One region of the Vibrio rubrogenes genome, then DNA from elsewhere that is predicted to be linked to it. Evidence: predicted binding sites of a transcription regulator. Region 1 holds the regulator's gene; each other region holds the start of a gene.
The links. Region 1 encodes CRP, which controls carbon source genes, mostly activating them, when cyclic AMP is high. Its sites were predicted from a motif close to TGTGANNNNNNTCACA; they were not measured.
Positions count from the first base shown of each region.

Region 2: the regulator CRP is predicted to act here: its motif matches at 4,243-4,258, upstream of udp (uridine phosphorylase).
Region 3: the regulator CRP is predicted to act here: its motif matches at 2,591-2,606, upstream of mlc (sugar metabolism global transcriptional regulator Mlc).

Region 1 covers NZ_JCARSY010000007.1:120,380-125,993, forward strand. The annotation lists gene AC55NX_RS07575 (phosphoribulokinase) at 1-843, shown strand, start outside; gene crp (cAMP-activated global transcriptional regulator CRP) at 1,127-1,759, shown strand; gene AC55NX_RS07585 (DUF1338 domain-containing protein) at 1,833-2,627, opposite strand; gene astA (arginine N-succinyltransferase) at 2,692-3,714, opposite strand; gene AC55NX_RS07595 (aspartate aminotransferase family protein) at 3,808-5,019, opposite strand; gene AC55NX_RS07600 (aminodeoxychorismate/anthranilate synthase component II) at 5,284-5,614, opposite strand, start outside.
Region 2 covers NZ_JCARSY010000002.1:113,118-118,731, reverse strand. The annotation lists gene yvcK (uridine diphosphate-N-acetylglucosamine-binding protein YvcK) at 1-345, opposite strand, end outside; molybdenum cofactor riboswitch at 520-662, shown strand; gene moaA (GTP 3',8-cyclase MoaA) at 651-1,634, shown strand; gene AC55NX_RS02660 (hypothetical protein) at 1,614-1,745, opposite strand; gene moaB (molybdenum cofactor biosynthesis protein B) at 1,811-2,317, shown strand; gene moaC (cyclic pyranopterin monophosphate synthase MoaC) at 2,336-2,815, shown strand; gene moaD (molybdopterin synthase sulfur carrier subunit) at 2,812-3,057, shown strand; gene moaE (molybdopterin synthase catalytic subunit MoaE) at 3,059-3,511, shown strand; gene AC55NX_RS02635 (CBS domain-containing protein) at 3,688-4,104, shown strand; gene udp (uridine phosphorylase) at 4,333-5,094, shown strand; gene AC55NX_RS02625 (hypothetical protein) at 5,155-5,614, opposite strand, start outside.
Region 3 covers NZ_JCARSY010000020.1:39,984-45,597, reverse strand. The annotation lists gene AC55NX_RS14155 (chemotaxis protein CheV) at 38-982, opposite strand; gene mlc (sugar metabolism global transcriptional regulator Mlc) at 1,298-2,515, opposite strand; gene pyk (pyruvate kinase) at 2,779-4,227, shown strand; gene AC55NX_RS14140 (patatin-like phospholipase family protein) at 4,284-5,450, opposite strand; gene cydH (cytochrome bd-I oxidase subunit CydH) at 5,467-5,556, opposite strand.

The DNA of each region.
Region 1 (5,614 bases):
GTAACCGGCTCTTCGGGTGCCGGTACAACAACGACTTCCGAAGCTTTTCGCAAAATGTTTAATATGATGCGAATCAAGCCGGCTTGGGTTGAAGGTGATAGTTTTCACCGTTTCACCAGACCGGAGATGGATGTCGAAATCCGTAAGGCCAGAGAGCAAGGACGCCATATCAGCTATTTCGGTCCTCAAGCAAACGATTTTCCGGCATTGGAAGAGTTTTTCCGGGAATATGGCCGCACCGGAACGGGAAAAATTCGCCGTTATCTGCATACATTTGATGAAGCAGTTCCCTATAACCAGATGCCGGGAACATTTACGCCATGGCAAGATCTCCCCAATGATACCAATGTCCTTTTTTATGAAGGGCTTCATGGGGGGGTGGTCGATGGCGAAACCAATGTCTCCCAACATGTTGATTTTCTCATTGGCATGGTGCCGATCGTCAATCTGGAGTGGATTCAAAAGTATGTCCGGGACACCCGGGACAGAGGGCATTCCCGAGAAGCAGTGATGGATTCGATCGTTCGCTCCATGGATGATTACTTAAATTACATTACGCCCCAATTTTCTCGGACACATATTAACTTTCAGCGGGTTCCGACAGTGGATACATCCAATCCACTGAGTGCAAAAGGGATTCCGAGTCTGGATGAAAGTTTTGTGGTCATCCGCTTGCTAGGCATCAAAAAAGTCGATTTCCCTTACCTGTTGGCAATGATTGATGGCTCATTTATGTCATGTCATAACACGATTGTCGTGCCCGGTGGGAAAATGAGTTTTGCCATGGAGTTGATTGTCCGTCCTATTCTTCAGCAGTTGATAGAAACCGGAAAAATTGGCTAATTACGATTCACTGGCACGAATCGGGCTCTTTTAGTTCCTATACCGTGACGATGCGCACATTTTTGCGTACTAAATCACGGTCATGACACGATTAAAGTCAAGAAATTATGTAAGAAAAAGGATACTATTTGATACCGAAACAGAAGACAACTTGCAGGCTTTCTCAAGTGCTTTTATGCTAAGTGTTTAGTTCCGAGACATGTTCAGTTTGAACATGTTCAGTTCAAAAGCTTCGCGAAAACATGGAAAGCAGCAAGCTACCCTGCAGAGGAAGAGAGATATTATGGTTCTAGGTAAACCTCAAACCGATCCAACATTAGAGTGGTTTCTTTCACATTGTCACATACATAAATACCCTTCAAAGAGTACGCTGATTCATGCAGGCGAAAAAGCGGAAACGCTTTATTACATCGTGAAGGGATCTGTTGCTGTTCTGATCAAGGACGAAGAAGGGAAAGAAATGATCCTTTCTTACCTCAATCAGGGTGACTTCATCGGTGAACTTGGTTTATTCGAAGAAGGTCAAGAACGAACAGCTTGGGTCAGAGCGAAATCTCCCTGCGAAGTTGCAGAAATTTCCTTCAAAAAGTTCCGTCAGTTAATTCAGGTCAATCCAGACATTTTGATGCGTCTGGCAGGACAGATGGCAAGCCGCCTTCAAGTCACTAGCCAGAAAGTCGGTGATCTGGCTTTTCTGGATGTGACAGGTCGTATTGCACAGACGCTGTTAAATCTGGCAAAACAACCCGATGCAATGACGCACCCGGACGGAATGCAAATCAAGATTACCCGCCAGGAGATCGGCCAGATTGTCGGTTGTTCTCGTGAAACCGTTGGCCGCATTTTGAAAATGCTCGAAGAGCAGAACCTTATTTCAGCCCACGGAAAAACAATTGTTGTTTACGGTACAAGATAATTTTTTTGCTTGAACCAACAAAAGAGCCATCCTCGCGATGGCTCTTTTATTTGCGACGATTGATCATGATACATCACTGATCATTGGTACTTTCAAAAATTTTGTCAGCCGAAGCTTCGACAAATCCGGGATATAAAATACCATTCGCCATCGGATAACGTTTGGCAAATTCATAGAAACCACCGGGAACCAACAACTCCGCTTCATCAAATTCAACCGCAACCCGATCAGCCATGATCGATGACTGTTCCAGAAATAACGCCGGTGAGCCCTTCACTTCACCACCTGATGAATTGATCACAAAGCCATGTTGGAGTAGATAAGCATTCACATCCGCGACCTGATTAAAACGGGCCAACTGATTGACACTCACCGTAAAATGGTTCGCACCGTAGCCATGTGCCGCAACCCAAGCGGCATACTCACTCTCTTCCGCCAACAGATAATATTGCTCGAGTGAAATCGGCCATAAACGCCCACCATAAAGAAAGTCAGTATCAGCAACCATGTCGGACCTGACATGAGAGATCAGACTTCTCACGATCTTTTGCAAAGATTCAGAACAGCGTTCAACTTCCAACTCACTGATGAAGACTTTAGGTAACTTGGGATTCGGGTGTTCAAAGTGCTGCGCAGCTAACTTTTTTTGTTCAAACTGATAGTGCCCTTTCGACACATATCCCAGCCGAACAAAGGGTGCGGCTATCACGTCAAGGTTGACTGGTGACAAATTAAACGTCCGCAACGCAATATGATCATTGTTGAGCGGTTCCTCTTCCTGAAGAAGTTTGTGGATCAGCTGTGCGGATGGGCAAAGCCTGGTTGTATAATCTTGCCACAATGCGGCAAATAATGAGTCCGGCGTCATAGCGCCTCCTTCTTTATCAATCATCTTGGGCTGTCATCGCATTCCTGTTTCCGGCTTTCGGAGATTAACGAATCACCAGAAAACGAACCCGATCACCAGACTGAATCAACAAAGCCTGAGCCACTTCAGGCGTCACGATCACAGTCTCAGATTCCGGGTGAAAATCGACCTCGGCGATTGTCGCCCGGAAAAATTCAAATGAAGTATTACTGAGTATGACTTTTTGTTGGCTGTGATGTTGCGCCACTTTAACTGTCGCTGACACAGAGTGCCTGACCGACTCAATATGACGTAAATCACATTCAACCGTCGGGCCTGCATCAAAAATATCGACATAATTACGACAGGTGAATCCTTCTTCTTCTAATAATTTTAAAGCAGGTCTGGTCTTGTCATGTACCTTTCCGATCACAGCTTGGGCTTCAGGGCTGAGCAGATTGATATAGATCGGTAATTTGGGCATCAGTTCAGCAATGAACCCTTTATGGCCCGACCCCGTCAAATAATCCGCCAGAGAAAAATCGATGGAGAAAAAATGTTCCTGCAACCATTGCCAGAACGGAGAGTTTCCCTGTTCATCAGAGACGCCTCTCATTTCAGCAATAATGGTCTGAGCAAAGCGCTCCCGGTGTTCCGCCAGCATCAAAAAGCGACATTTAGACATCAAACGACCATTCAGACCGGCACGAAACTCGGGTAAGAGAAAGAGCGTACACAACTCAGAACAACCGGTATAGTTATTACCTAGCGTCAATAATTTCACGATTTTGTTGACGCCCAAGCGACGGGAAGAATGAAGAATGGTACTGATATGATAAGAATAAGACGGTGTATCCCAGCCGACGTAGGCTCCAATTGCTGTCGTACCGGCAATCCGACCGCTTTCGCTATCGACCCCAACCATCAGGTAACTCTCATCGGTTGGTGACTGAACATCTGCCTTGGCAAAACTCGCTTCTGAATGTTCAATACGATGAGATAACAGCGCCTCATTGACAGGCAGTGATGTAAAGCCATAACCAGATTCTATCGCACAATGATAGAGCGCATTATAGTCAGTCATTGTAATGGGACGAACCACAAGCATGGATGTCTCTCCCTGAAAACCTGAGTTCGAAATGAAACCAGTCTGACTATAAGCATAGCTCAGGATCGTTGCGAACCTGAGCTAAAATTTAAACTAAGTTAATGATGCAATGGCTTTTTCCAGTCGTAACAAGCCTTCCTGAATATCGATATCCTCAATCACCAGTGACGGCGTGAAGCGCACCACATTCGGCCCGGCGACCAAAACAAGCACGCCCGCTTTACCGGCTGCCTGTAGTATGTCACGCGCTCTTCCGTGCCAAGCTTCAGTCAGTACCGCACCGAGCAATAAACCTTTGCCACGAATCTCACTGAATATCGGGTATTTGGCATTAATCCGTTCTAATCCATCCCGGAACAGCAGCTCTTTTTCTTTAACGCCTTCAAGCACCTGAGGTTGAGAGGTTATATTGACCACCGCTTCAGCAACCGCACAGGCAAGTGGATTGCCACCATACGTCGAGCCATGCACCCCAACCTTAAAGTGAGATGCAATTGCCGTCGTCGTTAACATCGCACCGATCGGGAACCCGCCCCCCAGCGATTTTGCAGTACTGAGAATATCTGGTGTGACCCCAATACCCTGATATGCATAGAAATCACCAGTCCGGCCATTACCGGTCTGAACTTCATCAAAAATTAATAATGCATTGTGTTCATCACACAGCGCTCTGACCGCCTGAATAAATTCTGCTGTCGGAGAAATAATCCCACCTTCACCTTGCAGTGGCTCCATCATCACGGCACATGTCTGATCTGATATCTGGGCTTTGAATGCAGCCAGATCATTATAAGGCAGATGAACCACATCGGACGGTTTCGGGCCAAAGCCATCGGAATAAGTCGATTGCCCACCAACAGTCACCGTAAAAAATGTCCGGCCATGGAATCCCTGTTTAAAAGCAATAATTTCCGACTTTTCCGGACCATAATTATCTACTGCCCACCGCCGAGCCAACTTCAATGCTGCTTCATTCGCTTCAGCGCCTGAATTGGCAAAAAAAACTTTCTCGGCAAAACTCAGTTCCGTCAGTTTTTTTGCCAGGCGCAATGCCGGTTCATTGGTCATTACATTACTCAGGTGCCAAAGCTTCTGCGCTTGCTCAGTCAATGCTTCAACCATGGCTGGGTGGCAGTGCCCCAGACAACTGACTGCGATACCACCGGCAAAATCGACGTATTCTTTATCTGCTTGATCCCACAACCGAGACCCTTTTCCCTTCACCGGAATCACTTCCATCGGACTGTAACAAGGCACCATAACCTCATCAAACTGTGCCCGAACAACATTATTCTGTGTAGCCATTCACACTCCCTCTCCGCTCGTGAGCTTACAACCGCCTCATCCAAATATTCATCAGTATAGATGATCTGTTCATTCTGACCGTGTTTCGGCGGTTGAGATACGATTCACCAATGTCAGTAGACAATACCATTGCAAGCAGACAATATCATCCGCACCGACACTTGTCAGATGATTCTGTCACAAGTTACCCCAATTGTATAATTATGCAATAAAAATGATTTTTTATTTAATTATATTGCAGTAACGATGCGCCGTAATACCAACTCAACGACGTAAAAAATTCGCCAGCAACGCATGACCTTGTTCGGTTTTTATCGATTCCGGATGAAACTGAACGGCATCAATGGGTAAGGTTCGGTGTTGATATCCCATGATTTCATCAACATCACCATCAACAGTTTCAGTCCAGGCTGTGATATCGAAACAATCCGGCAAGCTCTGTCGTTCCACAACTAGAGAATGGTAACGAGTGACTGTTAACGGATGATTTAAACCATGGAATAGCCCCTGACCACTGTGACAAATTGACGAGACTTTACCATGCATCACTTGCTTTGCACGGACAACCTTTGCCCCAAAAGCCTGTGCAATCGCC
Region 2 (5,614 bases), on a different contig from region 1:
TTCAAGTGGTCGGACGGATAGGTTACCCAACGCAGTTAACATCAGATTGCCTAAATTATGGCCATCAAGTTCACCCTGTCCCCGAAACCGATACTCAAACATCATCGAAGCGGTCGAGGGTTCGGTAATCAACTGATTGATGCAATTACGTGTGTCACCCCATGCAATACCACCCTGACAGTGACGAATCCGACCAGTCGAACCCCCGTTGTCAGTTGTCGCAACAATACCCGTTGCATTTGGACCAAAATCACGAATGGCAGCCAAAACACGTCCGAGCCCGTGTCCCCCGCCAATCGCAACAACCTTTTTCTCTTGATAAAGTTTTTGCTGATAAGAATTCATTGTTGTCATTATCTATAAATCAATCGCGGCTAAGATTAGTTGAATTTTTTGATCCAGAATACTTCTTCTGTGAAAATTTGACTGGAACCCTCAAATTTTTTGATAAGGAAGTAGGATCTGTTCAAAAAAATTTGTAAACTGAAAAACATGTTAATTGTGATGACACATGTCTCATAGTTGCCATAGCTCCGAGTTTGACGGGCTAAGTTCCGGGTGGAATAGGCTTGTTAAACCTGTGGTCGATGTTAATGACCCGAGGGTGGGATTGGAAATGATCTTGCCTCCCGTGTTTGGAAAGGTGTTCCATGGCTCAATTTGAAGATAATTTTCAGCGTAAATTCTACTATTTACGTCTGTCGTTGACGGACGTATGCAATTTTAAATGTACCTACTGTTTGCCGGATGGATATCAGACTGAGGCTCAGCGCCCCCAGTTTTTATCGTTGCCGGAAATTCAGCGGGTTGTCACCGCATTCGCAAGTTGCGGGACCTCTAAAGTGCGGCTGACCGGTGGTGAGCCGACGCTACGTCGGGATTTCTCCGATATCATTCATCTCGTTTCCTCAACACCCGGCATTGAACAAGTGGCGATGACCACCAATGGGTTTCGTCTGGCAAAATCGGCAGCGGAATGGCTTCAGGCCGGGTTAACCAACATCAATGTCAGTGTTGATAGTCTCGATCCGAGAATGTTCCATCAGATTACCGGTGAAAATAAATACCGGCAGGTCATGGATGGTATTGAACAAGCATTGGCAGTCGGTTTTTCTCAAATCAAAGTGAATGTTGTACTACTGAAGGGGCTGAATGACCGCCAGTTGCCCGCATTTCTGGATTGGATCCGTGATTTGCCCATCCAGCTCCGTTTTATTGAATTGATGCAGACCGGAACTATGGATGATTTCTTCCACCGGCATCATGTCTCGGGGCAGGCCGTTTATCAGCAACTACTCGGTGAAGGATGGATCCCGAAAGTACGCGCTTGTCATGATGGCCCCGCGAAAGTTTTAGCGCATCCCGACTATCAGGGAGAACTTGGTTTCATTATGCCTTATGAAAAGAACTTTTGTGCGAGCTGCAACCGTCTTCGCGTTTCAGCGAAGGGTAAGTTACATCTGTGTCTGTTTGGTGAATCCGGCATTGAATTGCGTGATTTACTCCGGCAAGACGAGCAGCAGTCAGCACTGATTGAGCGGATTCAGCAGGTCTTGGGTGAAAAAGCCGTCAGCCATTTCTTACATGATGGCCATTCAGGCATGACGCCTCACTTAGCATCGATTGGCGGTTAGCCGGTCTTTATCACCAGCCAAACGCATTGAACGGATTGGCCGGAGAGGAAGAATGCTGACAACGAACGTCTGTTTCAACGATGCGACCAACGGGGGACGAAAACGGCTCATATGGCGCATCCAGGACCAACCATGTCGATATTATCAATATCAATGATCAAAATAGGTAAATCTCTATGGGACATGCACAAACCGAATTTAGACCAGCCAAGATTGCGGTCTTAACCGTTTCTGATACCAGAACGGAAGAAAATGATACATCCGGTGGTTATCTGGCCGAACAACTTCAGCAAGTTGGCCATCAGCTCGTCGATAAACAGATTGTGATTGATGATCGCTATAAAATTCGGGCGATTGTTTCACAGTGGATTGCAGATGAAGATGTTCAGGTTGTTTTGATCACCGGTGGGACAGGCTTTACTTCACGAGACAGTACGCCGGAGGCATTGATACCACTATTTGATAAGCAAGTCGAAGGATTTGGTGAGTTATTCCGCATGGTCTCTTATGAAGAAATTGGCACCTCGACAATTCAGTCGCGGGCGATTGCCGGTTTTGCCAACCATACGGTCATTTTTGCCATGCCGGGGTCAACCGGTGCCTGTAAGACTGCCTGGACAAAGATTATTTGTCAGCAGTTGGATGCATCACACCGACCATGCAATTTTATGCCCCATTTATAAACCGCATTGGAGTCAAACATGAGTCAACTCACCCATATTAATGCCGCTGGTGAAGCCAATATGGTGGATGTTTCCGACAAAGCCGATTCAGTTCGGGAAGCTCGGGCCGAAGCGTTGGTTTACATGGCGGAAGAAACATTGCAATTGATACTTTCCGGTCAGCATCATAAAGGCGATGTCTTTGCAACAGCCCGCATTGCTGGGATTCAAGCCGCGAAAAGAACTTGGGAACTGATCCCGCTTTGCCATCCACTGTTGTTATCGAAAGTGGAAGTTCGGTTGACAGCAATCGAGACTGAATCGTGTGTCAGAATCGAATCTTTGTGTCGGTTGAGGGGGAAAACCGGGGTTGAAATGGAAGCTTTGACCGCCGCATCTGTGGCGGCGTTGACGGTTTACGATATGTGCAAGGCTGTTCAGAAGGATATGGTGATTGGCCCGGTGCGATTACTGGAAAAGTCCGGAGGAAAATCAGGGCATTTTAAGGTGGAATCATGATTAAGGTGTTATTTTTTGCCCAGACTCGGGAGCTCGTCGGGCAGGCGGATCTTGAATTACCGTGTACGTTTGCAACCCTTGATGAGTTGCGGGGCGATTTGGCCAAGCGCTCGGGAAAATGGGCTTTGGCAATGGATTCTGAGCGCTTGCTGGCAGCAGTCAATCAAACTATCGTTCCTCTGGATACTGTGCTTCACGATGGTGATGAAGTTGCATTTTTTCCACCGGTAACCGGAGGTTGATATGGGATACTCAGTTGCTGTTCAACAAGATGACTTCTGTGTTGAAGATGAATATCAGGCGTTGTCTCAGGGAGAAGATGCCGGTGCCGTTGTAACATTTGTCGGAAAAGTTCGGGATATGAATCTGGGGAGTCAGGTCACCGGATTACACCTCGAGCACTATCCGGGAATGACAGAAAAAGCGCTGAATACGATTTGTGAGCAAGCGTTACAACGCTGGCCTTTGCTTGCGGTCCGGGTGATTCATCGGATCGGTGATCTGGCGATTGGTGCGCAAATTGTTTTTGTCGGTGTGAGTAGTCACCATCGCGATGCAGCATTTGCTGCCTGTGCCTTTATTATGGATAAGCTGAAAACTCAGGCACCCTTCTGGAAGAAAGAAACAACTAATAGTGGAGAACGCTGGTTAGACAGCCGAGAGTCAGATCGTGCGGCTGCCGAAAAATGGCAATAATTTCCAATAATTATTGTGATTTAACCCCAAGTTCAATTCATTTTATCTTTTTCTAAATATTTTTTGTTTCTCTGTTAACAATGATGAATGAAATTGAGTGATTCTATTTAGCAATTATCTGAAATTAGTCAACACTTACCTTAAAGGCCCAGATGAAAGGCTTGAAGGAGAGAACGATGGAATCACTCAAAGTTAGACATTATATGACACAGCATTCGATTACCTTTAAAGCTGATATGTCATTATCTGCTGCATTGGAAAGAGTCATTGAGTTTAATGATTTTTTTAGTGGTCCGGTGATCGATGATCATGGCAGAGTGATTGGCTTTTTATCGGAGCAGGATCTACTCGATAAATTGGTGAAGGTCAGTTATTTCTGTCAGGACTCTCATATGGTGGGCGACTGCATGACACAAGTGGTTGATACCATCAGTCCGGATTTACCGATTATTGAATTAGCAGGTTATATGCGTGATGGTCGATCAACTTATCCAGTGGTTGAAGATGGCCGGTTAGTCGGTGTAATTAATCGGCGGGCTGTACTGAAAGCGATTAATAAAAATCTGCACAGTTGCTTTAAACGTCAGGTATAAATTCTGCCTATCGAATGAGTTCAACAAGCCTCGAAATGTTATTTCGCAGGCTTTTTTTGTACCCATTTAGGATTTATGTCACATATTGATGAAATATGATGTTATGTGGATTCATTATGTGTGATCTATATTGGCATTTGTGAGCTAAATCTTGGTTAAAGTGCAGTTAGCATTTCATGATACTGAAGTTTGAGTATTTCAACCAAGATTACAATGAAGGAGACAATAATGTCAGATAAAGTTTTTCATCTCGGAGTCACGCAAGAAGATCTGAATGGTGCGACACTGGCAATATTGCCCGGTGATCCTGAACGAGTTAAGAAAATTGCTGACCAGATGGACTCCCCGGAATTTCTGGCGAGTCATCGTGAATTTACGCTGTATCGGGCAAAAGTTGAGGGTAAACCTGTCATTGTTTGTTCAACGGGCATCGGTGGACCATCCACTTCAATTGCGGTAGAAGAGTTGGCACAGTTAGGGGTTCGCAGTTTCTTACGTGTTGGAACCACCGGGGCAATTCAGCCTAATATTCAGATCGGGGATATCATCGTGACGACTGCGGCTGTCCGGTTAGACGGGGCAAGCTTGCATTTTGCACCGATGGAATTTCCGGCGGTGTCAGATTTTGCCGCGATGACAGCATTAAAACAAGCTGCTGATGACGAAGGTGTTCCGGTTCATACGGGGATTACCGCTTCCAGTGATACGTTCTATCCGGGGCAAGAGCGTTATGATACTTATTCGGGTCGTGTCACACGTCGTTTCCAGGGCTCGGTTGAAGAATGGCAAGGAATGGGGGTTCTGAATTTTGAGATGGAATCTGCGACGTTGTTCACCATGTGTGCCAGTGCTGGCTTGCAAGCTGGCTGTGTGGGTGGTGTGATTATCAACCGGACTCTCAAAGAAATTCCTGATCATGCTGTCGTGAAAGAAGTAGAAGCAAAATCGATACGAGTGGTCGTAAAAGCCGCAGCACTCTTGCTTACTTGAGCCACACACCTAAACTTTTCGGGGCGTCATATGCGATGGCATATGACGCCTTTTATTAGTCTAGGCGGTGAGTAACTTTGGGAGCGGCAGATACAGTGTCTCAATGAGCTCTCCCAACATATGATCATACACATGAGCAATACTCAGCGAAATATCAGCGGTCATCTGATACATGGCTTCGGCACCGATATTGTAGTCAGGATGCTTACTCACATCGGATAAAATCGCCAGAGCTTTGGTACATGTCGGGGATGAGATCGATAAAGGGCTCACCATTGTCAACTGGTTCACTTTTCTCGCCAGTATTTCAGCACAATGTTGTAAACGTGTTTGTCCTTCGGGTGTATTCATCTCTTCAATGCAGATTCGGAATTGTGTCAAAGCGTCCATCGCATCAATGACTTGTTGCCAATTCATATGATATTCATCACTCAAATCTTCCCGATTGACTTCAACTAACCAAGCCAGCATGACTTCATCCATGAGAAACATACAGTGGCGGATTGCTTTGCCGTGAATC
Region 3 (5,614 bases), on a different contig from region 1:
TGACCCGGTTCTTTATCAACACTTTATTGTCCAATGATCAGGATAAGACTTCACGTAACCGGTCTTGTGCGACTTGGACTAACATATCCGGCTGAAACTTCGATATAAAACGGTCACAGCCAACTTTTTTCACCATTGCTTCGTTAAAACTACCGCTCAATGATGTGTTCAGGGTAATGTGCAAATCTTTCATCCGCTCATCATTACGAATTTCATAGGTGAGTTTATAACCGTCCATTTCTGGCATCTCAGCATCGGTGATCATAAATAAGATCTCTTGGCTGACATTTTTACCATCATCGCACCATCTACGGAGCAAATTATACGCTTCTAATCCATCCCGGCACTCGATGATTTCCAAGCCCAGCTGAGATAATGTACCTTTGATCTGATTTCTGGCGGTTGCCGAGTCATCGACAATCAATACTTTGCGCCCCATCATTTCCGGCATTAAATTCTCGTCCAAGACTTCGGCTGAAATTGAAACATCATAATGAACGATTTCTGCCAAGACCTTCTCGACATCGATGATTTCAACAATGTGCGCCTGATCCTGTTCTTTCACCTGAGTGATTGCCGTCAAGTAATTTGCTCTTCCCGCAGTCCGGGGCGGAGGCTGAATCTCTGTCCAAGCGGTATTGATGATATTGCGCACTTGTCCGACTAAAAAGCCCTGAACCGACCGATTATATTCCGTAATGATCAAGTTCTGTTCTTCCAACTCAGTTTGAGAAGCAGGAAAACCAATCGCTCTTCTCAAATCGATGACAGGAACCGGCTCTCCGCGCAAAGAAGCGACACCTGTGATATGCGGGTGTGCTCCGGGCATTTTGGTCAAAATCGGAACTTTGATCACTTCTTTGACTTTAAACACATTAATCGCAAAAATCTGTCGACTGTTCAATCTGAAAAGGAGCAGTTCAAGGCGATTCTCTCCGACGAGATTCGTGCGCTGGTCAACCGTATTTAAAACACCTGACATACGAGATTCCACCAATTAAAAACTGTTAATAGTATATACCTAAACGCTTTCGGGTGCTGTGTAATATACCCGCTTCAGCACCCTGTACTTCGTATTTATCGATACGAAACTTTCACTTTTCCGTCTCTGCATAAATGGTTTGGACTGATGCAAACCCAGGTCAAACAACAGAGAGGCCTGAGTGGGCTGGAAAGTCGTCAAAATGCCTGAATATAACTGTGAAACATATTAAGCGATAAAGCTAGGAGAATACATCAGAAAATAGACAATGGTAGGGAAACTCGTGGTGATCTTACCTCTGACCTGTCACCCGGCTTAACGATCAACAATGGTCATCAATAATGAACCATCATATAAAGCTTGTTTGATGAGTGCGGCTCCGGGCATCGTTGACTGTTTATAAAAACGGGATTCCACGATTTTGACCTGCTCCCGGTAAGCCGGATTACATTGGCTCTCGATATATTTGAGCATCGGTGGGTAAACAATTGCTTTAGCCTGATTAATCACCCCACCAATAAGCACCTTCTCCGGATTAAACATATTAATCACGATCGCAATGGCCTGACCGAGATGTCTGCCCAGTCGATCCATAATATCACACGATAATGGATCTCCTTGGGCCGCTGCGATACAAATATCCTCAATTGATATTTCCGTCAGACGACTCAACGATGATTGCTCACCATTGGCAATTCTTGACATAGCTTGCTCCCGCAAAGCCTTCGAACTCGTCACTGTTTCCAGACAACCACGATTGCCACAATGACAAGGCAGACCCAGAGGATCAATCTGAATGTGCCCCAGATCACCGATGTTGCCATGTTTGCCCTGTAATACACGCCCATTGACAATCACACCCGCATTCAAACCATTGTGAATAGAAATTAAGACCGAGTTGTCATCATCCTGAGAGTGACCGAATAGCTTTTCGGCCAGTGCCCAAGCCCGGGTATCGTTGGCAATAAAAACCGGTAACCCTGTTACCTGATAGATCTCAGCCCCTAACGCAAGATTATCGACATTGTAATGGGGCATTTGCAGGACAACCCCATTGTCTGCATCGACCAAGCCCGGTAGTGTCACGGCAATCGCGGTCACTCGCTCAAGTTGCTGGGTGTAGGTCAGAAAGAATTCTTCAATCTCGTGGAACAACCGGGCCAGTAAGTCATCCTGGTCAACTTCATGAATATCGATTTTCGTATCGATCAGCACATCACCACTTAATTCATGGAGTGCAATCGTCAGATATCCCCGTCCCAAACGAATCGAAAGGAATTGCCACCCCTCATTTCTGGTTTGAAGACCGACCGCAGGACGGCCGCGGCTAATAGCTTCTTGAACGGTTGTTTCATGGACAAGATGAGCATCGATGAGCTCACGCGTGATCTTGGTGATACTTGCCGGAGCAAGTTCACTCTCTTTAGACAGATCAATACGTGAAATAGGACCTTTTTGATCAATCAGTTTGTAAACACGACCAGCATTAATTTGCTTGATGTGATCAATATGGCCGGGCTGAGCCGTATACATGATGTGCTCCAGAAATCAACAACCTGCTAATTTTTTTACTTTGCAAAGTAATTGTGAAGCAATTTGATATGTGAGCGTGACAGGCATCACGCACGATCAGTCAAGTTTGTGTTGGGAGTCAAATGTTCACTCATCCGAAGCAGGCTGAACTCACGATACTTTTTTTACAAAAATGTTAAATTTTTAACCATTCACCCAGCGCTTTGAGCGTTCTCAAGTATACTTACACTGCTCACTCTATGATTTTCAGTCAGGAGTAAATCATGCCAAGAAAAATACAACGAAGAACTAAAATTGTAACAACCCTCGGCCCCGCAACTGATCGCGATAATAATCTTGAAGCGCTGATCAGAGCGGGGGCTAATGTGGTCCGCCTGAATTTTTCGCACGGAACAGCGGACGATCATCGCCTTCGGGCCAGAAAAGTCCGTGAAATTGCAGCCAGACTTGGACACAACGTGGCGATACTGGGGGATCTTCAAGGACCGAAGATTCGTGTATCTACTTTTACTCATGGCAAGATCACGCTGAATGTCGGTGATCGATTTACACTGGATGCGGAGATGCCCCCCGGAACCGGCCATCAAGAAGCTGTCGGAATTGATTACAAAAATCTCCCCAATGATGTTCAACGAAACGATATTCTGCTGCTGGATGACGGACGGGTTCAGCTGCAAGTCATTATGGTTGAAGGACAAAAAATCCATACAACCGTCACGGTCGGTGGGCCTCTATCCAATAACAAAGGGATCAACCGTCAGGGCGGCGGTCTTTCTGCTCAGGCACTCACCGAAAAAGATAAGCAGGATATTCTGCTGGCGGCAGAACTTGACGTGGAATACCTCGCCGTTTCGTTTCCCAGAAATGGTGAAGATATACAATATGCACGACGTCTGGCCCGGGATGCAGGACTAGAAGCTAAGATCGTCGCCAAAGTTGAGCGTGCAGAAACAGTCTCAAACCAAGCCAATATTGATGACATCATTATGGCATCTGACGTCATCATGGTCGCCCGTGGCGATTTAGGGGTCGAAATCGGAGATCCGGCATTAGTCGGTGTACAGAAGAAATTGATTTACCGGGCAAAGGCACTGAATCGCGTTGTGATTACGGCGACCCAAATGATGGAGTCGATGATTGAAAACCCGATGCCAACCCGGGCGGAAGTGATGGATGTCGCCAACGCAGTCATCGATGGTACTGATGCAGTGATGTTATCCGGAGAAACGGCAGCAGGGAGATATCCTGTCGAAACGGTAAAAGCGATGGCCGAAGTCTGCATTGGCGCAGAAAGTGTGATGGAAGTGAAAACTCAGAGTTATCGGCTGGAGAGCACATTTGTCACGGCAGAAGAGACCGTCGCCATGTCGACAATTTATGCAGCAAACCATATGGATGGTATTCAAGCAATTGTGACCATGACCGAGTCAGGCAGAACAGCGTTAATGACTTCACGTCTCAACTCAGAACTACCCATCTTTGCCCTGTCGAATAATGAAAAAGCGTTAAACCGCTGTGCGTTGTATCGCGGGGTGATTCCTTGGTATTTTGAGAGTCATCAGGAATCAGCCTATGAGATCGCACTCGAAGCTCTTTCAGTTCTCAAAGAGAAAAAGCAGCTGGCATTTGGCGATATTGTGATTATCACTCAGGGTGACGTGATGGGTGTCGAAGGGACAACAAACTGTATGCGAGTTCTCCCCGTTTTTTAGTTAAATACAATTGAGTTTTAGAAAATTGAGTTTTAGAAAAAACGCCCACTGGGCTGCTATGATTCCAGCAGCCCTGATTTTGAGGCTTTCAGCGGTTGGCCGCTCAAAGCCCGGGCGTCCTCCCAACTACGAATAAAGTTATAACCCGCTTGTAGCCCTTGCTCATAATCCCATAATAAATCGCTTTTTCTGCTCAGCAACGTGTTGGAACGGAGTGGCTGCTCCGGGGCAATCTGAATCACGAACACATCATCTGGAGGACGTTTTAAAAACTCAAGGGTCAAGGCATATGTCTGGTAATGAACCATCAGCATATCGGTCAGGCGTGTATCCACCGAACCACCAATTAAATGACTCATTCGATACAGTTGATCCGAGCCAAATAACCAGCGCCCGCCATTCAACATTTCTTCCTGAGGAACCAGAGACATTTTCTGACGTACGTAGTTACGCCAGTCTTGACGCCACTGTGTAACTTTCTGCTGCCACTGATTTTGCAGATAACTGAACGACTGACGCAGCCATACTTCACTCGGTTTCGGCGGCAAGTTAGCAGATTGTAACCCGGCTTTGTTATTGATGACCGATTCAGTCCGAATGACAGCGATAAACCGAGCACCCTGCCGCCACGCTTCTTGGACAGGAATCGATGCCGAAATACCTCCGTCAACATATGATTCACCATTAATATTGATTGGATGATGGCATAGCGTCGGAATAGCACATGAAGCTAACAGCACCTCTCTCCAGTTTGAGTGAACCATCGGCAAGTAATGATCGATCAACGTCTCTGAACTGGTAACGGCCGCATATGCCTTTCTGTCTCCTAAGACCTGACGTCCCATATCCAAATCAAGCCGATACGGATACTCAACGATGCGCTCAAGAGCCCATGACAAATCGACGTACTGCTTTTTCCTGATATAGGCAAAAAGATTAAAGAATGAAGAATCCGTGGTTAAGTCGGTAATAAACGCTTTGCCAAGCCCATGCTGACGACAAAGAAATGCACAAAGGTTTAACGCCCCCGCTGACGTACCGTAATAGACATCAAACGGGTCAAAGTTAGAAAGGTTAAAGGCATCCAGAACACCGGCAGTAAAAATGCCTCGCTGACCGCCACCTTGAGCAACCAAAGCATTTTTCCCACCAATGAACCGAGATAAACGGTCACAATCATCGATGACCTGCTGTTCAGAAATTACACCAACATTTTTTCCCATAGGCGGCTGTTGTAATCTAGTTAGCAATGGCAATCAACCCAGAACCAATCAATACCGCAAAAATAATGCCTGTAATTATCACAGCATATTTCAGATCAACATCCATACACACCTCCAGTATTTCGGATCATCTGACCCTATTCATAAAAAAGAAGAGATACCAT